4 regions of the Pantoea sp. LS15 genome follow, and region 1 is predicted to be linked to each of the others. Evidence: predicted binding sites of a transcription regulator. Region 1 holds the regulator's gene; each other region holds the start of a gene.
What was found. The regulator Fur, encoded in region 1, represses iron uptake genes when iron is present. The targets are predictions, from matches to a motif close to ATAATAATGAGAACNACTATCAA.
Positions count from the first base shown of each region.

Region 2: the regulator Fur is predicted to act here: its motif matches at 1,488-1,510, upstream of zupT (zinc transporter ZupT).
Region 3: the regulator Fur is predicted to act here: its motif matches at 3,722-3,744, upstream of gpmA (2,3-diphosphoglycerate-dependent phosphoglycerate mutase).
Region 4: the regulator Fur is predicted to act here: its motif matches at 1,054-1,076, upstream of sufA (Fe-S cluster assembly scaffold SufA).

Region 1 is NZ_JAAVXA010000021.1:23,111-28,400, forward strand. It holds gene chiP (chitoporin ChiP) at 213-1,610, shown strand; gene chiQ (ChiQ/YbfN family lipoprotein) at 1,626-1,955, shown strand; gene fur (ferric iron uptake transcriptional regulator) at 2,063-2,509, opposite strand; gene fldA (flavodoxin FldA) at 2,800-3,330, opposite strand; gene ybfE (LexA regulated protein) at 3,486-3,773, opposite strand; gene ybfF (esterase) at 3,902-4,675, opposite strand; gene seqA (replication initiation negative regulator SeqA) at 4,859-5,290, shown strand, end outside.
Region 2 is NZ_JAAVXA010000019.1:3,775-9,064, reverse strand. It holds gene HED65_RS20570 (glutathionylspermidine synthase family protein) at 1-460, shown strand, start outside; gene ygiD (4,5-DOPA-extradiol-dioxygenase) at 538-1,326, opposite strand; gene zupT (zinc transporter ZupT) at 1,523-2,296, shown strand; gene HED65_RS20555 (fimbrial protein) at 2,623-3,183, shown strand; gene HED65_RS20550 (fimbria/pilus outer membrane usher protein) at 3,259-5,290, shown strand, end outside.
Region 3 is NZ_JAAVXA010000005.1:35,549-40,838, reverse strand. It holds gene galE (UDP-glucose 4-epimerase GalE) at 1-319, shown strand, start outside; gene galT (galactose-1-phosphate uridylyltransferase) at 329-1,375, shown strand; gene galK (galactokinase) at 1,381-2,529, shown strand; gene galM (galactose-1-epimerase) at 2,523-3,563, shown strand; gene gpmA (2,3-diphosphoglycerate-dependent phosphoglycerate mutase) at 3,769-4,521, shown strand; gene aroG (3-deoxy-7-phosphoheptulonate synthase AroG) at 4,583-5,290, opposite strand, start outside.
Region 4 is NZ_JAAVXA010000012.1:53,210-58,499, forward strand. It holds gene HED65_RS16770 (MerR family transcriptional regulator) at 74-805, shown strand; gene sufA (Fe-S cluster assembly scaffold SufA) at 1,116-1,484, shown strand; gene sufB (Fe-S cluster assembly protein SufB) at 1,493-2,983, shown strand; gene sufC (Fe-S cluster assembly ATPase SufC) at 2,993-3,739, shown strand; gene sufD (Fe-S cluster assembly protein SufD) at 3,714-4,985, shown strand; gene sufS (cysteine desulfurase SufS) at 4,982-5,290, shown strand, end outside.

The DNA of each region.
Region 1 (5,290 bases):
GCATTGGCACAGATGTTACAAATCACTACCAATTATGTGCACTTCGTCATAATCCTGACTTTTGCTCGCTGAAAAGCATTGATAATTCGCGTCGCGAAAAATAACCTAAAGGCGGTAGTTAATTCGAGGGTATTTCTAACTACCCCTGACCATTAGGTCTTTTATATTTTTCGCCGTTTAAGGCGTTTTAATTCGTCAAAGAGGAATAATCTATGCGTACGTTCAGTGGCAAACGTAGTGCGCTGGCGCTGGCTATTGCCGGTGTGACAGCAATGTCGGGTCTGGTGATTGCACCAGAGGCGAAGGCAGCAGGTTTTATTGATGACTCAACCCTAACAGGGGGGATCTACTACTGGCAGCGTGAGCGTGATCGTAAAGACGTCACTGAAGATAAATACAAAACCAACCTTTCTCACTCCACCTGGAACGCCAATCTGGATTTCCAGTCTGGTTATGCTGCCGATATGTTTGGTCTGGATATTGCTGCATTCACGGCAATTGAAATGGCAGAAAACGGCGACAGTGCCCACCCGAACGAAATCGCATTCTCCTCCAGTAATAAAGCCTATAAAGAAGACTGGTCAGGAGATAAAAGCGGTATCAGCCTGTATAAGGCAGCAGCGAAATTCAAATACGGCCCGGTATGGGCGCGCGGTGGTTATATTCAGCCAACCGGTCAGACATTGTTAGCACCACACTGGAGCTTTATGCCGGGTACTTACCAGGGGGCGGAAGCGGGTGCCAACTTTGATTACGGTGATGCAGGTGCGTTGAGCTTCTCCTATATGTGGACCAACGAGTACAAAGCACCATGGCACATTGAAATGGACAAGTTCTACCAGAACGATAAGAAAACCAAAGTAGATTATCTCCATTCACTGGGTGCTAAATACGACTTTAAAAACGACCTGGTACTTGAGGCGGCATTCGGCCAGGCTCAAGGTTACATCGATCAGTACTTTGCCAAGGCCAGCTATAAATTTGATATCGCGGGTAGCCCGCTGAGCACCAGCTACCAGTTCTACGGTACGCGCGACAAAGTCAGTAATGGTGGCGTCAATGATATCTATGACGGCACCGCGTGGTTGCAGGCTCTCACCTTCGGCTACAAAGTCGGTCAGGTCGATTTGCGCCTGGAAGGAACATGGGTGAAGGCAGAAGGGCAGCAGGGGTACTTCCTGCAGCGTATGACCCCAACCTATGCATCGTCTAACGGTCGTCTTGATATCTGGTGGGATAACCGCTCTGACTTCAACGCCGACGGCGAAAAAGCGGTGTTCTTCGGTGCAATGTATGACCTGAAAAACTGGAATCTGCCTGGCTGGGCGGTGGGTGCATCGTACGCTTATGCCTGGGATGCAAAACCTGCAGATATGGCCACACCGGATGCTTACTACGATCCAAACTATCGCCTGAAAGAGTCTTCTTACAGCCTGGATGCCATCTATACCCTGCAGGACGGCCGCGCCAAAGGCACGATGTTCAAACTGCACTTCACCCAGTATGACAATCACTCCGACATTCCAAGCTATGCGGGTGGTTACGGCAACATCTTCCAGGATGAGCGTGACGTGAAATTCATGGTTATCGCTCCATTCACCATCTTCTAATGGAGACTGAACATGATGAAAAATATCGTAATCGTCGCGTTGCTGGCTGCGGGGCTGGTGGGGTGTGCGCAGGAGCAGGCACCGAAAGAGGACTCGCGTCTTAAAGAGGCGTATAGCGCCTGCATCAACACGGCGGAAGGTTCACCGGAGAAGATCGAAGCCTGTCAGAGTGTGCTGAATGTGCTGAAGAAAGAGAAGGCACATGAGCAGTTCGCCACACAGGAAAACGTTCGCGTGATGGATTACCAGGCCTGTATTCAGGCACGTAAAACCGGAAACGATCAGGAAGTGGCGAAGCGTTGCGACCAGATCTGGAAAGAGATCCGCAGTAACAACAGCAAATAATTTGCTGTCATCATGCCCGGTAGCACAACGCTACCGGGCTTTTTTGCGTCAAATAGCAGGCAAAAAAAAGCCAACCTTGCGGCTGGCTCAGAGTATGAAAGCTTGAGTTATTTAGCGTCGTGCGCGTGATCGTCTTCGCGGCAATCACCTTCAGCACAGTGACCATACAGGTACAGGCTGTGGTTGGTCAGGCGGATGCCATGACGAGCCGCAATTTCACGCTGACGCGCTTCGATGGAGTCATCGCTAAATTCAATGACCTTGCCACAGTCGAGGCAGATCAGGTGATCGTGGTGCTGTTGCTGGGTCAGTTCGAATACAGATTTACCGCCTTCGAAATTATGACGGGTAACAATGCCCGCGTCATCAAACTGGTTCAGCACGCGATAGACGGTAGCGAGCCCAATTTCTTCACCCATGTCAATAAGGCGTTTATAAAGGTCTTCCGCACTGACATGGTGATTGTCTGGACCCTGAAGCACTTCAAGGATTTTTAACCGAGGAAGCGTAACTTTCAGGCCAGCCTTCTTTAATGCGGTATTGTTGTCAGTCATGCGGAATCTGTCCTGTTGCTAAACGAATCACTTCTGTAGGAAGTGACAGAAAATGCACCTTGGATAATGCGTCTCATTATAGAACTGCCATGTCTAAATGAAAACAGCAAGTCTCAGGCAAAATATGCTTATAAAAATGGGGTATCACCGACAAACTTGCTCAATAGAAACCACATTTTATCAGGGAGACATTGTACAGGTCTGGGCGAAAAAGTTAAAAGATTGTAGCAATTAATTTAATCGGTACGACCTGAGGCTCGGGCGCAACCGCAGTTGCGCCACGATAAAAATCAAGCGTTAAGAATATCATCCAGGTGCAGTTCTTCACGGATCTGCTTAACCCATTTCTCAACGCGTTCTGCGGTCAGTTCTGGCTGGCGGTCTTCGTCGATGGCCAGACCCACGAAATGATCATCATCAGCCAGGCCTTTAGAGGCTTCAAAGTGGTAGCCCGCCGTTGGCCAGTGGCCGACGATAACCGCACCATTTGGCTCAATGATGTCGCGGATGGTACCCAGCGCATCACAGAAATATTCCGCGTAGTCTTCCTGATCGCCACAGCCAAACAGGGCAACCAGCTTGCCGTTGAAATCAACTTCTTCCAGCGTCGGGAAGAAATCATCCCAGTCGCACTGGGCTTCACCGTAGTACCAGGTTGGAATACCCAGCAGCAGAATGTCATAGCCTTCGAGATCTTCTTTGCTGCTCTTGGCGATGTCATGCACATCAGCAACGTCTTTACCGAGCTGTTTTTGAATGTTTTTTGCGATGTTTTCGGTATTGCCGGTATCACTGCCGAAGAAAATGCCGATGATTGCCATGAGTAAAATAACCTCTTGAAACTTAATAGTATGGTGGCGCAATTCGGCCACGGATAAGGGCAATAATAGCAGAACTGGCAACCCTGCGGAAACAGCTATCGCGCAGGACTGCACTCTGTGCTACATGAAAAAGGTGATAAAGGGGATTTTCAGACTTATGCCTGGCTGCGCAATGTCTCAAGTTGAGCGATCAACATCTCTTCAATGAGCTCGCTGCGGCTGATATTACGCGCCTCAGCCAGCTCGTTAAGCGCATCGACGGCGTCGGCGTTGAGCTTCAGTTCGACACGCTTAAGCCCACGATTTTTATCGCGTTTAAGCTGATTGCGTTTATTGATACGCAGCTGTTCATCGCGCGAAAGCGGATTCGTTTTCGGTCGTCCCGGGCGACGCTCATTCGCGAACAGATCTAGTGTCGTACGGTCCGTTTGTTCTTTGGCCATGATTCTGAGACTTCGGGGGAAACAAGCCGCCCTGCTAATGCCCGGGCGATAAGCGCGCCATCATACATCACCAAAAACGGCACGCCAACGACTGGAAGCCTGCAGCCTTCCAGTCGCTCTCTTTTTAATCAATTTGCAGTATCAGCAAGATAGCGGCGAATGGCGCGCAATACGGCGTCAGGTTTTTCCGCGTGAACCCAGTGTCCAGCCCCGGCGATGACATGGGCACGAGCCTGCGGGAATTGTGCCAGCAATGCGTCGCGGTACGCGTCGGTGACGTAAGGCGAGTTGCCGCCACGAATAAAGAGGGTAGAGTGTGGCCAGGTAGGTACCGTTTCCCAGCCTACGATATTGTTGTACTGCTCCCAGAGCACTGGCACGTTAAAACGCCATTGTCCGTCAACAAATGACTTCAGCAGGAACTGCACGACACCTTCTTCATCAAGATGCTCACGCATGACGGCAGCCGCTTGTTGACGCGTTGCGGCACCAGCCGCTGTTACCGCGTTGATCGCCGCGAAAATTTCGTCATGGCGGCGAACGTCGTAATCCACCGGAGCAACATCGATCACCACCAGACCCTGAATTCTCTCAGGTGCCAGCGCCGTCAGGGCCATCACCGCTTTACCGCCCATTGAATGCCCGATGAGGGTTACTTTTTGCAGGTTGTTGGCATCCAGCGTATCCAGCAGATCCTGCGCCATTGCCGCGTAGGTCATCTCTTCTGAGCGCTCTGAAAGGCCGTGATTGCGCATGTCGACTTGCAAAATGTCGTGATCGCTAACCAGATCGCGCGCCAGGACGCCCAGGTTATCCAGGCTGCCAAAAAGTCCGTGAACCAGTACGATGGGAGAATTATTGTTCGGCGATTGTGCAGTTTGCGCTCGGGTATTCAATTTCATGGCAAAGTTCTTTTTTTACGTATGTCAGGTTAGGGTATCATGTTGACCATTCTGCCGCCCGGCTGCAAGGTTCCAGTTTAATCTGACTTTTGCCGCCAACCTGGTTTGACGCTATCCGCTGTTGGGATTTGACCTTATAATCCCAATGACTTGTATTCAGATAAGATATCGCACTGGATTAAGATGAAAACAATCGAAGTTGATGACGAACTCTATCAGTATATTGCCAGCCAGACGCGGCATATCGGGGAGAGTGCGTCCGACATTTTACGGCGTATGCTTAAAATTTCCGCCGTTTCACAGCCTGTCACCCCAGTTACCAAAGATGTCGTGTCTCAGCCGAGCGTTGTTGCACAAGTAAAACCTGCCGTGACACCGGCAAAAGATAAAGTGCGGGCGATGCGCGAGCTGCTGCTGTCCGATGAATATGCGGAGCAAAAAAAGGCGGTTAACCGCTTTATGCTGGTGCTGTCTACACTCTACTCACTGGATAACAAAGCGTTTGCTGAAGCGACCGAGTCGCTGCACGGTCGTACTCGCGTCTATTTCGCGGGTGACGAGCAGACGCTGCTGCAAAATGGCAACCAAACCAAACCCAAACATGTCCCTGGCACT
Region 2 (5,290 bases), on a different contig from region 1:
CCCGTGGGAATATATGCTGCGCGAAATGTTCTCCACCAAGCTGGAAGATGCAGGCGTATGCTGGCTGGAACCGGCATGGAAGAGCATTATCTCCAACAAAGCCCTGCTGCCTTTGCTGTGGGAAATGTTCCCGAACCATCCTAACCTGCTGCCTGCGTATTTTGCGGAAGATGATTATCCGCAAATGGAGAAATACGTCGTTAAGCCGATCTTCTCCCGTGAAGGGGCGAACGTGTCGATTATCGAAAACGGCAAAACGCTGGAAGCGGTTGAAGGGCCTTACGGCGAAGAAGGGATGATCGTCCAGGAATTTTATCAACTGCCGAAATTTGGCGACAGCTACACGCTGATTGGCAGCTGGCTCATCAACGATCAACCAGCCGGGATTGGCATCCGCGAAGATCGCGCGCTGATCACGCAGGATCTGTCACGATTCTATCCACATATTTTTGTGGAGTAAGATCTGCCGGGTGGCGGCTTCGCCTGACCCGGCCTACGGTTTTGTAGGCCCGGTAAGCAGCGCCACCGGGCATGTTTTCACCCTACCAGCACCGACAGCATACTCAGACTACCCATCTCAATGCCGTCAACCGGGATCGTAACCGGCTCCTGACCATCCCACGCACCAAGAACGTACAATAGCGGCAGGAAGTGTTCTGGCGTCGGGTTAGAGAGCGAACCGCCTTCGTGATCCAGATAATTCACTAACGGATGCTCCTCAACCGGGCCTTGCCAGGTCAGATTCGCTTTAACGTAATCATTAAAAGATGTCGCCCACGGATAGGGGGTGTTCTCGCCGTGCCAGCGTGCCGTACGCAGGTTATGCACCACGTTGCCGCTTGCCACCAGCATAATGCCTTCATCACGCAGTGTCGCCAGCTTACGACCCATCTCCAGATGCCAGGCGGCCGGTTTGGTACTGTCGATGCTCAACTGCACCATCGGGATATCCGCATCCGGATACATTTTGATCAGCACACCCCAGGAGCCATGGTCAAAGCCCCAGGCTTCTTTATCCAGCGCTACCGGGACAGGAGCAAGCAGCTCCACCAGATGCTGTGCCAGTTCAGGTGAGCCAGGGGCCGGATAATGCGTGTCGTACAGCGCCTGCGGGAAACCGCCAAAATCATGAATGGTTTTTGGCGCTTCCATGGCGGTCACGCCTGTCCCACGAGTAAACCAGTGCGCAGATACCACCACAATCGCTTTCGGACGCGGCAACGTTTCACCCAGATGACGCCATGAGCGGGTATAGACGTTGTCTTCCAGAACATTCATTGGGCTACCGTGGCCTAAAAACAGGGCTGGCATACGGGAAGAAGTCATGGTGATATCCTTACAGAAGGTGTCAATTTAATGGTGCTACATTACGCGCAATCTGGCAAAGATGAACGCTGATAAGCGTGAAGATCATCTTCAGGAAATTTGAATGTAAGGAATGTGTAAAGCAGAGCTCCACTGCTCGCTTTGCTGACAATGAATCATTTACATTAATGAGAATCATTATCACAAGGAGTAATACATGTCAGTACCATTGATCCTGACGATACTTGCGGGCGCTGCGACCTTCATCGGAGCGATCCTCGGTGTTCTTGGCCAGAAACCGTCTAACCGCGTGCTGGCGTTCTCACTGGGTTTTGCTGCCGGGATCATGCTACTCATCTCCCTGATGGAGATGCTGCCCGCCGCGTTGGGAACAGAGGGTATGTCTCCGTTGCTGGGGTATGGCATGTTTGTCTTTGGCCTGCTGGGGTACTTTGCACTCGACCGCATGCTGCCTCATGCCCATCCGCAGGATTTGATGCAAAAAAGCGTTACCCCCATGCCACGTAATATTAAGCGCACCGCGATCCTGCTGACGCTGGGTATCAGTCTGCACAATTTCCCGGAAGGCGTCGCTACCTACGTGACGGCCAGCAGCAATCTGGAGATGGGTTTTGGCATCGCGCTGGCAGTAGCCTTACACAATATTCCTGAAGGACTGGCAGTTGCCGGACCGGTATATGCGGCCACAGGGTCGAAACGTACCGCCATTCTTTGGGCAGACGTTTCGGGGCTGGCAGAAATTCTGGGAGGCGTTCTGGCATGGCTGATACTCGGCAGCCTGGTTTCACCGGTGGTGATGGCCGCCATAATGGCCGCAGTCGCCGGGATTATGGTTGCGCTTTCGGTCGATGAACTGATGCCGCTCGCCAAAGAGATCGACCCTAACAACAACCCAAGCTATGGCGTACTGTGCGGAATGTCGGTGATGGGGCTGAGCCTGGTATTATTGCAGTCAGCAGGTATCGGGTAACATTAACCCTGCCTCTGTTTATTACGGAGGCAGGGTTGCGAAACGCAAAATACACGTAAAAATTAATAATCCATCCTGTTTATTTACAATGGATGCTATGGTTTTATAGAAATAGACTTTTAAACTGAGTAAGCATATTATCCGGGCCACTGTTTAAATTATGAGAGTAAGCCGATAGTTACAATCAACAGGCATTATATATTAATATAATCTTAAAATAGCTTTAAGCTACGGTAATCGCATCCCCCCTCCCTCCTCCCGTATACTCGATATGCGTCCTGAAATTAATATTCAGAGTATGAATTCGTTTGAAAAAGGATATTTTCATGTATATGGGTAAAAAAATTCTGTTAGCCGTTGCTATGGCTGCTATCGTCTCGGGTTCTGCCGTTGCTGAGGACCAGGGGTCGGGCAAGATCAAATTCAAAGGCGTTGTAATTGATGCCCCTTGCAGTATTGCGCCAGACAGCGTTGATAAAGAAGTTGATCTTGGTGAAGTGACCACTGCCGTCATCAATGCCAACAAAAAGTCTACCGCTGTTCCGGTTGATATCAATCTGGAAAATTGCCAGCTCGACGACCCGGCGGACGAAACTGACACGCCGATCACCAAAGTCGATGTAACCTTTACCAGCGCAGCAACAGACGCGACGGACACCAGCCTGATGAGTAACACTTATGCAAGTGGTGCGCAGAACGTTGGCGTTCGTTTGCTGGATAATGCCGAAGCCAACATTACGCTGGGAGCAGCAAATGAGATCGCTTTGCTGGCAGGTTCCACTACTCAAACACTGCATTTCAAAGCATTAATGGAAGTGGCTTCAGGTAAAACTGCCACTGCGGGTCAGGTCGAAGCAACCGCCAACTATGTTCTGATGTACAAATAATAATATCACGCCACAGGATAAACCGGCTGCAATTTAATGCAGCCGGTATTCTATATCTTTTTGAGTAACAGGACGATGACATATAAATTACAATGGATAATCATTATCACGTCCCTGTTAATGACGAAAATTACCTCCGCAACTGAATTTAACATTAATGCAATTGATAAAGAACAACGTGGTAGTGTTGACTTATCTCTCTTCAAAGATCAAATCGCCGTAATCCCAGGTAACTATTTTGTCACGATTTCCATTAATAATATTCCTCAGGCAAATGGCTGGCAGCTTCGCTGGCGAGAGATTAATAACCAGGTACAGGTCTGTATTCCATCCGAGCTGGCCGATACCTTTGCTCTGCAGGACAACATTCGCAACGCCCTGCCAGAAAAAGAGGGGTGCATTGATTTTTCATCCAGACCCGATATTAAGTTTACCTTTGACCAGGCTAGTCAGACGCTCAACGTGACCATTCCTCAGGCATGGTTACAATACCGTGCCGCAGACTGGATGCCGCCATCAACCTGGGACAATGGCGTACCAGGCGTATTGCTGGATTACAACCTGTTCGCCAGCCATTACCAGCCTGATAACGGCTCAGACACAGACAACGCCAACACCTACGGGACTGCGGGTGCCAATATGGGCGCGTGGCGGTTACGAAGCGATTATCAGTACACGCAAACACATACCGATGCCGGTTCTGAACATAATGGACGCTTTTCACGTGTTTATATGTTCCGCCCCCTTCCCTCACTCGGGGCCAAATTAACCCTGGGTGAAACAGATTTTCAGTCCGCCATTTTTGATGCTTTCACCTATACCGGTGCATCTCTGATTAGCGATGAGCGCATGCTGCCATGGTCGCTACGGGGTTACGCGCCACAAATTTCCGGGATAGCGCAAACCAACGCCACGGTTACCGTCAGCCTTGCTGATCGCGTGATTTACCAGAGCAAAGTCCCGCCTGGACCCTTTGTAATTCAGGATCTTAACCAGTCTGTTCAGGGTACGCTGGACGTAAAAGTGACGGAAGAAGATGGACGCGTCAGTACCTTCCAGGTATCTGCGGAATCAGTGCCTTTTTTAACGCGAAAAGGTCAGGTTCGCTACAAACTGGCGGCCGGGAGAGCGCGCAAAGACACCTCGCATGATGTTGAAGATAACGCGTTTATGAGCGGTGAATATTCCTGGGGCGTGTTGTCACAAACCTCCCTCTATGGCGGTACGCTCGCCGATGGCGATCATTACCGGTCTCTCGCCGCCGGGATCGGGCAAAATATGGAGTACTTTGGCGCCCTCTCTTTTGATATCACGCAGGCAACCAGTCAGTTACCGAATCTGAATAAGCAGACAGGTTACAGCTACCGCTTAAACTACAGTAAACGTTTCGATACTACAGGCAGCCAGCTAACGCTCGCCAGCTATCGCTACTCAGACCCACAGTTCCTGAGCTACGCCCGTTTTCTGGATTATGACAATAACAATCGGCAGTCAGAAAAACAGACGCTTAGCTTGACGGCAAGCCAGTACATTTCAGCGTTATCACTCAACCTCTATGTGAATATGTTACGTCAAACCTGGTGGAACAATTCACCTTCTACCACGGGCAGCGTTACCGCAGGCTACAACTTTGATCTGGGTCGCTGGAAAAACCTCGGCGTCACCCTGTCGTGGAGTAAAACGCATTATGAAGATGAAGACGACGATACGCAGTTCTATCTCTCACTGAGCGTACCACTCGATCCCGATCATCGTCTGAATTACGACCTGCACAACAGCGACAGCCTGAGCCAGAATGTATCCTGGTATGACACATCAGACCGCAATAATACCTGGGGTGTTTCCGTAGGCACCGAAAGCGAGAAGTCAGATGCTGGTGCGCAGGTAAGCGGCAACTATCAACATTATTCACCTTTTGGTGACCTGAATCTCTCCGGGAGCTATAAGGCTAACGAATACAATTCACTGAGCGCCAGCTGGAACGGCTCATTCACCTCAACGGCTAAAGGTGCTGCGTTGCACCGGCGCAGTTATGGCAACGAACCGCGAGTCATGGTCAGCACTGATGGCGTAGGCAACATCCCGCTGAATATGTCACGGGATGAAA
Region 3 (5,290 bases), on a different contig from region 1:
CATCCACGTTATGGATCTGGCCGACGGGCACGTGGCGGCCATGCAGCAACTGGCAAACAAGCCGGGCGTACATATTTATAACCTCGGCGCCGGGATCGGCAGCAGCGTGCTGGATGTGGTTAATGCCTTCAGCAAAGCCTGCGGTAAGCCGGTGAACTATCACTTCGCACCGCGTCGTGAAGGTGACCTTCCTGCTTACTGGGCCGATGCCTCCAAAGCCGATAAAGAGCTTAACTGGCGTGTTACCCGCACGCTGGATGAAATGGCACAAGATACCTGGCACTGGCAGTCCCGCCACCCACAAGGTTATCCGGACTAAGGATCCGTCATGACTTCATTTAATCCCGTCGATCATCCGCATCGTCGTTTTAACCCGTTAAGCGGGCAATGGATTTTAGTTTCTCCGCATCGCGCCAAGCGCCCCTGGCAGGGGGCGCAGGAGACGCCTGCGAAACAGACACTGCCACAGCATGATCCGGACTGCTTCCTGTGTCCGGGTAACACCCGCGTCACCGGAGATAAAAACCCGGACTACAAGGGCACCTTCGTCTTTACCAACGATTTTGCCGCCCTGATGACCGACACGCCGGACGCGCCGGAAAGCCACGATCCGCTGATGCGCTGCGAAAGCGCGCGCGGAACCAGTCGCGTGATCTGCTTCTCGCCCGATCACAGCAAAACGCTGCCGGAACTGAGCATTGAGGCGCTGAAAGAAGTAGTAAGCACCTGGCAAACACAAACCGCAGAGCTGGGTCAGACTTACCCATGGGTGCAGGTGTTTGAAAACAAAGGTGTGGCTATGGGCTGCTCTAACCCGCATCCGCACGGGCAGATCTGGGCGAACAGTTTCCTGCCTAACGAAGCCGAACGTGAAGACCGTCTGCAAAAAACCTATTACGCGGAAAACGGTTCTTCAATGCTGGTGGACTACACCCAACGTGAGCTGGCAGATGGCAGCCGCACTGTGGTGGAAACCGAACACTGGCTGGCCGTGGTGCCTTACTGGGCCGCCTGGCCCTTCGAAACGCTGTTGCTGCCAAAAGCACACGTGCAGCGCATTACGGACCTCAGTGACGCACAGCGCGACGACCTTGCTCTGGCACTGAAAAAACTGACCAGCCGTTATGACAATCTGTTCCAGTGCTCCTTCCCGTACTCCATGGGCTGGCACGGCGCACCGTTTAACGGTGAAGAGAATCAACACTGGCAGTTGCATGCCCATTTCTATCCGCCGCTGCTGCGTTCTGCGACGGTACGTAAATTTATGGTGGGCTATGAAATGCTGGCGGAAACGCAGCGTGACCTGACGGCGGAACAGGCGGCAGAACGTCTGCGTGCCGTCAGCGACGTCCACTATCGCGAATCAGGAGTCTAAAAAAAATGAGTCTGAAAGATAAAACACAATCCCTGTTTGCTGAAAAATTTGGCTACCCTGCCACCCACGTTATCCAGGCACCTGGCCGCGTCAACCTGATTGGTGAACATACCGACTACAACGACGGTTTTGTGCTGCCTTGTGCCATTGATTACCAGACAGTCATCAGCTGTGCAAAACGCGACGACCGCAAAGTCCGCGTGATTGCGGCGGATTACGGCAATGAGACAGACGAGTTTTCTCTCGATGCCCCGATTGCGACACACGACAACCAGCAATGGTCTAACTACGTGCGCGGCGTAGTGAAGCACCTGCAGAAACGTAACAAGAACTTTGGCGGTGCCGATCTCGTTATCAGTGGCAACGTACCACAGGGGGCAGGCTTAAGCTCCTCAGCCTCTCTGGAAGTCGCCGTAGGAACCGTGTTCCAGCAGCTTTATCATCTGCCGCTGGATGGCGCGCAAATCGCCCTGAACGGTCAGGAAGCAGAAAACCAGTTCGTGGGCTGCAACTGCGGCATTATGGATCAGTTGATCTCCGCGTTGGGTAAAAAAGAGCATGCGCTGCTGATCGACTGCCGCTCGCTTGGCACCAAAGCCGTTCCGCTGCCAAAAGGTGCCGCGGTCATTATTATCAACAGCAACTTTAAACGCACGCTGGTGGGGAGCGAGTACAACACCCGCCGCCAGCAGTGCGAAACTGGTGCGCGCTTCTTCCAGCAACCCGCCCTGCGCGACGTGACGCTTAATGAATTCAATAAGGTGGCCCACGAGCTGGATCCGGTCGTCGCCAAACGCGTTCGTCACGTGCTGACGGAGAACGCCCGTACCGTCGAAGCCGCGTCCGCGCTGGCGAAAGGTGATCTGAAACGTATGGGTGAGTTGATGGCGGAATCTCACGCCTCCATGCGCGATGATTTCGAGATCACCGTTCCGCAAATCGACACCCTGGTGGAAATCGTCAAGGCAGTCATTGGCGATAAAGGTGGCGTGCGTATGACCGGCGGTGGCTTCGGGGGCTGCATTGTTGCCCTGGTGCCGGAAGAACTGGTTCCTGCCGTCCAGCAGGCGGTAGAGAAACAATACGAAGCGAAAACAGGTATTAAAGAAACGTTCTACGTGTGTAAAGCATCACAAGGAGCCGGACAGTGCTAAACGAAACACCTACCTTCGCACCGGATGGTCTGCCGTATCGCCTGTTAACCCTGCGCAACAGCGCGGGGATGGTGGTTACGCTGATGGACTGGGGTGCAACCCTTCTTTCTGCCCGCGTACCGATGCCGGACGGCAGCGTGCGCGAAACCCTGCTCGGCTGTGCCTCGCCTGAGCAGTATGTCAATCAGTCCGCCTATCTGGGCGCATCTGTAGGGCGCTACGCTAACCGCATCGCTAAGAGCCGTTTTGAACTCGACGGCGTGGAGTATTCTCTGCTTCCAAGCCAGGGTGAGAACCAGTTGCACGGTGGTCCGGACGGGTTCGACAAACGCCGCTGGAAGATTGTTCGGCAAAACGACGGGGAAGTGTTGTTCTCACTGGATTCGCTTGATGGCGATCAGGGCTTCCCGGGGAACCTTATCGCCTCCGCACGCTTTACGCTGACCGACGACAACCGTATCGCCATTGAGTACCGTGCGACGGTCGACAAACCGTGTCCGGTTAACCTGACCAACCACGCTTATTTCAACCTGGACGGTAACCAGTGCGATGTGCGTAATCATAAGCTGCAGATCCTGGCAGATGAATACCTGCCAGTGGATGAAATGGGCATCCCTTATCAGGGGCTGAAGTCCGTGAGCGGCACCAGCTTTGACTTCCGCAGTGCAAAATCTATCGCCCAGGATTTCCTCAGCGATGACGATCAGCACAAAGTGAAAGGTTACGATCACGCTTTCCTGCTGCAGGCAAAGGGTGATGTTAACCAGCCAGCTGCACAAGTCTGGTCTGCGGATGAGAAGCTGCAGATGACGGTGTATACCACAGCCCCTGCACTGCAATTCTACTCAGGCAACTACCTTGGCGGCACGACAGCGCGCGAACACGATGAGTACAGCGACTGGCAAGGCCTGGCGCTGGAAAGCGAGTTCCTGCCGGACAGCCCCAATCATCCGGAATGGCCGCAGCCAGATTGTGTACTGCGCCCGGGTGAAGAGTACATCAGCGTGACGGAATACCATTTTATTCCGCATTAATTTCCAGCCCTCCTGTCGGAGGGCTTTTTTCTGCTCGCCTTGCTGAAAATAGCGCCGATCGCAGACAAAATCATAACCCTGGATTCACAAGCATCTTACACTCAGAGACTATTTTCGCTATGGTTAGGGTTAAGCGTTGCTGCTGGCACGGCCACGGCAATATAATGAGAATTGTTATCATTCTAAAATGCTTGAGGAGTAAGATATGGCTGTAACTAAGCTGGTCCTGGTGCGTCACGGCGAAAGCCAGTGGAACAACGAAAACCGCTTTACCGGTTGGTACGACGTTGATCTGTCCGAGAAAGGCGTAAGCGAAGCAAAAGCAGCAGGCAAACTGCTGAAGGAAGAAGGCTTCAGCTTTGATTTTGCTTACACCTCTGTGCTGAAACGTGCCATCCACACTCTGTGGAACGTTCTGGACGAACTGGATCAGGCCTGGCTGCCAGTTGAGAAATCCTGGAAACTGAACGAGCGTCACTACGGTGCGCTGCAGGGTCTGAACAAAGCGGAAACCGCTGAGAAATACGGTGACGAGCAGGTTAAACAGTGGCGTCGTGGCTTCGCGGTTACTCCACCAGAGCTGACCAAAGATGATGAGCGCTACCCGGGTCACGATCCACGTTACGCAAAACTGACCGATGCCGAGCTGCCACAGACTGAAAGCCTGGCGCTGACCATCGACCGCGTTGTGCCTTACTGGAACGAAACCATTCTGCCACGCCTGAAAAGCGGTGAGCGCGTGATCATCGCTGCTCACGGTAACTCCCTGCGTGCGCTGGTGAAATACCTGGACAACATGGGTGAAGACGAGATCCTCGAACTGAACATCCCGACTGGCGTACCGCTGGTGTATGAGTTCGACGAAAACTTCAAACCAATCAAACACTACTATCTGGGTAACGCAGATGAGATCGCAGCAAAAGCTGCGGCTGTCGCCAACCAGGGTAAAGCGAAGTAATTTTCGCCCGACATAAAAAAAGCGCGGAACCTTCCGCGCTTTTTTATTTGTGCCTGATTATTCAGCCGCGACGCGCTTTTACCGCATTCGCCAGCTGACGCAGGATCGTGTCGGTATCTTCCCAGCCGATGCAGGCATCCGTCACACTCTTGCCATAGACAAGCGGCTCGCTGCCTTCCAGGTTCTGGTTACCCTCAACCAGATGGCTTTCGATCATCACCCCAATCACCGCTTTTTCACCACCGGCAATCTGCTGGCAGACATCTGCCCCTACTTCCATCTGCTTTTTAAACTGCTTGCTGGAGTTAGCGTGGCTGAAGTCGATCATCACCTGAGATGGCAGTCCCGCTTTTTCCAGACCGACTTTCACTTCCGCCACATGTTTTGCACTGTAGTTTGGCTCTTTGCCACCGCGCAAAATGATATGGCAATCACCGTTACCACTGGTGTTAACGATGGCGGAGTGACCCCATTTGGTCACAGAGAGGAAGCAGTGCGGCGCCCCGGCAGCGTTGATAGCGTCAATAGCTACCTTGATAGTGCCATCAGTCCCGTTTTTAAACCCTACCGGGCAAGAGAGACCGGAAGCCAGTTCGCGGTGAACCTGCGATTCCGTGGTACGTGCGCCAATTGCGCCCCAGCTCATCAGGTCAGCCAGGTACTGCGGCGTGATCATGTCCAGAAACTCACCAGCTGCCGGCAGGCCACTGTCGTTGATTTCGAGCAGTAGTTTGCGTGCAATGCGCAGACCGTCGTTGATCTGGAAGCT
Region 4 (5,290 bases), on a different contig from region 1:
TTATACAAATGGTTTGTACAATCTGATAAGGTTGGTGTAGTTGGGTATGGAAGTACTGTGCGTGAGGGAGTTAATGGCCTATTACAGTATCGGCGAAGTGGCCGAACTATGCGGTATCAACCCCGTTACGCTGCGTGCCTGGCAGCGCCGTTATGGATTGTTGAAGCCGCAGCGCAGCGAAGGGGGTCATCGTCAGTTTGACGATGAAGATATCCTGCGTATTGAAGAGATCAAGCGCCTGATGAAAAGCGGCGTCTCGGTCGGAAAAGTAAAAGCCTTACTGGAAAATAAGGACGTGTTGACTCCAGGTAACTGGGTTTCATTCCAGGAAGAGATGATGACCGTTTTGCGTTACGCCAGTCCGGCAAAACTGCGTGCCAAAATAGGTGAATTCCGCCGCGATCACGCGCTGGATGCGCTCATTGATAATATTATCTCTCCCGTCCGCCAGCGGATGAATCAGGACCAGAATACAGTGCGTCATATGGCGAGCCTGCTTGACGGTGTTCTGATTGAATTCGCGATTGCAAGCCTGACAGAGTCGCGTAAGAAAGCGGGCAAAGACGCGTTGCTTATTGGTTGGGAATGCGACGACCGTACCCATCTGTGGCTTGAGGCCGCACGCTTAACGCAGAAAGGCTGGCATATTGATGTGCTGGCGGAACCTATTGACTCACCACGTCCGGAGCTTTTCCCGGGGCAAAAAATCTTCGTCTGGACGGGGAAATCGCCAACACCTCGTCAGCAGGAACAACTCGATCACTGGCGGGAACAGGGTTTCTCTGTCACATTTCATCACGGATAATCAGAGGCCCTGAAGGCCTTTTTTTATCGGTGTCGCTTTCCGGGCATCGTCTATCTTAAAAATAGGCATTTCCGATGCATATTTTACATTTCCTCTCTGCCCTGTTTTTCTGCACGAATAATCCATTATTTATCAAAGCATTGAACAATTAAATCCATCCCCCACGCATCCCCTGACAGGGTCTATGCTTAATAAAAGTAGCCAAAAAGGGCGGTTTAGCCGAATGCCCCTGCTGTCAGAGGGTTGAAGTGATAATCGTTATCACTAACATGGTGTTATGCCCTGATGGCTAATCAGATGAGGTGGACCTATGGAACTGCATTCAGAAACCTTCAATCCTGCCGATTTTACCTGGCGCGGTTTAACGCTCACGCCAGCGGCGGCGGCACATATTCACGAGCTGGTCGCGAAAAAACCTGAGATCCTCGGTGTGCGTTTGGGTGTCAAACAGACTGGCTGCGCGGGCTTCGGATACGTGCTCGACACTGTCACAGAACCCGAGAAAGATGATCTGGTCTTCGAAACCGACGGCGCAAAACTGTACGTTGCCCTGCAAGCCATGCCGTTTATCGACGGTACAGAAGTGGACTACGTACGGGAAGGTTTAAATCAGTTATTCAAATTTCACAACCCGAAAGCCCAGAACGAATGCGGCTGCGGCGAAAGCTTTGGGGTATAGGCGGAACTATGTCTCGTAATACTGAAGCAACGAGTGAAGTAAATACCTGGAGCGGGGGACACCTCAACTATAAAGAGGGGTTCTTTACCCAGTTGCAGACCGATGAACTGGCGAAAGGCATCAACGAAGATGTCGTTCGGGCGATTTCGGCCAAACGTAATGAACCCGAGTGGATGCTGGAGTTTCGCCTGAGCGCATACCGCGCGTGGCTGGAGATGGAAGAGCCGCACTGGCTGAAAGCGCATTATGACAAGCTGAATTATCAGGACTACAGCTACTACTCCGCACCCTCCTGCGGCAGTTGCGATGATACCTGTGCCTCCCAGCCTGGTGCCGTACAGCAGACTGGCGCTGAAAACAGCTTCCTCAGCAAAGAGGTGGAAGAAGCCTTCAACCAACTGGGCGTGCCCGTACGTGAGGGGAAAGAGGTGGCGGTGGACGCCATTTTTGACTCCGTCTCAGTGGCAACCACCTACCGTGAAAAGCTGGCAGAGCAGGGGATCATTTTCTGCTCCTTCGGTGAAGCCATTCACGAGCACCCGGATCTGGTGAAAAAGTACATTGGCACTGTGGTGCCCTCTAACGACAACTTCTTTGCGGCGCTCAACGCGGCGGTCGCCTCTGATGGCACCTTTATCTATGTGCCGAAAGGTGTGCGCTGTCCGATGGAACTCTCGACTTATTTCCGCATCAACGCCGAAAAAACTGGCCAGTTTGAGCGGACCATTCTGGTAGCCGATGAGGGCAGCTACGTCAGCTACATTGAAGGGTGTTCCGCCCCTGTGCGAGACAGCTACCAGCTACACGCGGCGGTAGTGGAGGTCATCATCCATAAAGATGCCGAGGTGAAATACTCGACGGTGCAAAACTGGTTCCCGGGCGACGGCAATACCGGTGGCATCCTGAACTTCGTGACCAAGCGTGCGCTGTGCGAAGGTGAAAACAGCAAGATGTCGTGGACCCAGTCAGAAACGGGCTCGGCTATCACCTGGAAATACCCGAGCTGCATTTTGCGTGGGGATAACTCCATCGGTGAGTTTTACTCGGTGGCGCTGACCAGTGGCCATCAGCAGGCCGATACCGGGACCAAGATGATCCACATCGGGAAAAATACCCGGTCGACCATCATCTCGAAAGGCATCTCCGCCGGACACAGCCAGAACAGCTATCGTGGCCTGGTGAAAATCATGCCGACGGCCACCAATGCGCGCAACTTTACCCAGTGTGACTCGATGTTGATTGGCGCGGACTGCGGCGCGCATACCTTCCCGTACGTTGAGTGCCGTAACAATACCGCCCAGCTTGAGCACGAGGCGACGACGTCGCGTATTGGGGAAGATCAGCTCTTCTACTGCCTGCAACGCGGGATCAGCGAAGAGGATGCTATTTCGATGATTGTGAACGGCTTCTGTAAGGACGTGTTCTCTGAACTGCCTCTGGAATTTGCCGTTGAAGCTCAGAAACTCCTCGCCATTAGTCTTGAACACAGCGTCGGTTAAGGAAAGCACATGTTACGTATTAAAGATTTACAGGTTAGCGTGGAAGATAAAGCGATCCTGCGTGGCCTCAATTTTGACGTCAAACCGGGTGAAGTTCACGCCATCATGGGGCCAAATGGTTCCGGGAAAAGTACGCTTTCAGCGACGCTGGCCGGACGCGAAGATTACGAGGTGACCAATGGATCGGTCGAATTTAACGGCAAAGATCTGCTGGAAATGTCCCCGGAAGATCGTGCAGGAGAGGGCATCTTTATGGCCTTCCAGTACCCGGTAGAAATCCCTGGCGTCAGTAATCAGTTCTTCCTGCAGACGGCGCTGAATGCGGTGCGCAAGTATCGCGGTCTGGAGGCGCTGGATCGCTTTGATTTCCAGGACCTGATGGAAGAGAAGATCAAGCTGCTGAAAATGCCGGAAGATCTGCTCACCCGCTCGGTTAACGTTGGTTTCTCTGGGGGGGAGAAAAAGCGCAATGACATCCTGCAGATGGCGGTTCTGGAGCCTGAGCTGTGCATTCTGGATGAGACTGACTCCGGTCTGGATATTGACGCCCTGAAGATTGTCGCTGACGGCGTTAACTCCCTGCGCGATGGTAAGCGTTCGTTCATTATCGTCACCCACTATCAGCGTATTCTCGACTACATCAAGCCGGACTACGTCCACGTGCTTTACCAGGGGCGCATTGTGAAATCGGGTGATTTTACGCTGGTTAAACAACTGGAGGAGCAGGGTTATGGCTGGCTTACCGAACAGCAGTAATGCACTCCAGCAGTGGCACAGGCTGTTTGAAGCCCAGGGAGAGACACGCTCTGAGCAGGCGCAGCAGCATTTACAGCAGATGCTGCGTCTCGGTCTGCCTTCTCGCAAGCATGAGAACTGGAAATACACCCCGCTTGATGGCCTGATGAACGGTGAGTTTGTCACTCGTCTGGCGGATATCACTCCGGTGCAGCGCGATGCGCTGGCACTAAGCGTGGATGCCGTGCGTCTGGTGTTTGTCGATGGTCAGTTCCGTCCGGAACTGAGTGATGACACGCAGGAGAGCGGGTTCGGCATCGAGATTAACGACGATCGCCAGAGCCTGGCGACAGCAGTTCAGCCGGAAGTGTTTCTGCATCTCACCGAAAGTCTGGCGCAGTCTGTGACGCATATTCATGTGAAGCGTAACCAGCGTCCGGCCAAACCGCTGTTGCTGATGCATATCACCCAGGGGCTGGACGGTGATGAGATCAACACGGCTCACTACCGCCATCATCTTGAACTGGCTGAGGGGGCGGAAGCTACGGTGATTGAGCACTACGTCAGCCTCAACGATACCCGACACTTTACCGGATCACGTCTGACGATGAACGTTGCCGCCAATGCCCAGCTTCACCATATCAAGCTGGCGTTTGAGAATGCGCAGAGTCACCACTTCGCCCATAACGATATTTTACTCGGTCAGGATGCCGCAGCCTACAGCCACAGTTTTCTGCTCGGGGGCGCCGTGCTGCGCCATAACACCAGCACACAGCTTAACGGTGAAAACACCACGCTGCGCATCAACAGCCTGGCGATGCCGGTCAAATCGGAAGTGTGCGACACGCGCACCTGGCTTGAACACAACAAAGGCTACTGCAACAGCCGCCAGTTGCACAAAACCATTGTCAGCGACAAAGGACGTGCGGTGTTTAATGGCCTGATTAATGTGGCACAACACGCGATTAAAACTGACGGGCAGATGACTAACAACAATCTGCTGCTGGGACGACTGGCGGAAGTGGATACCAAGCCGCAACTGGAGATCTATGCCGACGACGTGAAATGCAGCCATGGTGCGACAGTTGGGCGGATTGATGATGAGCAGATGTTCTACCTGCGTTCCCGCGGCATCGACCAGCAGGCGGCGCAGAAAATGATTATCTATGCGTTTGCCGCCGAACTGACGGAAGCGTTGCACGATGGCCTGTTAAAACAGCAGGTGCTGGGCCGTATTGGTCAGCGTCTGCCTGGAGGCGAAGTATGAGTTTTCCCGTAGAGAAAGTGCGGGCAGATTTTCCGGTTCTGACCCGTGAAGTGAACGGTCTTCCTCTGGCCTACCTGGACAGTGCGGCCAGCGCGCAGAAGCCGAATCAGGTGGTGGATGCGGAAGCCGAGTTCTACCGTCACGGCTACGCCGCCGTGCATCGGGGGATCCATACGCTGAGTGCGGAAGCAACTCAACGCATGGAGAATGTCCGTACGCAAATAGCCGCCTTTCTCAATGCACGGTCGCCGGAAGAGCTGGTGTTTGTGCGGGGTACCACGGAGGGGATCAACCTTGTCGCCAAC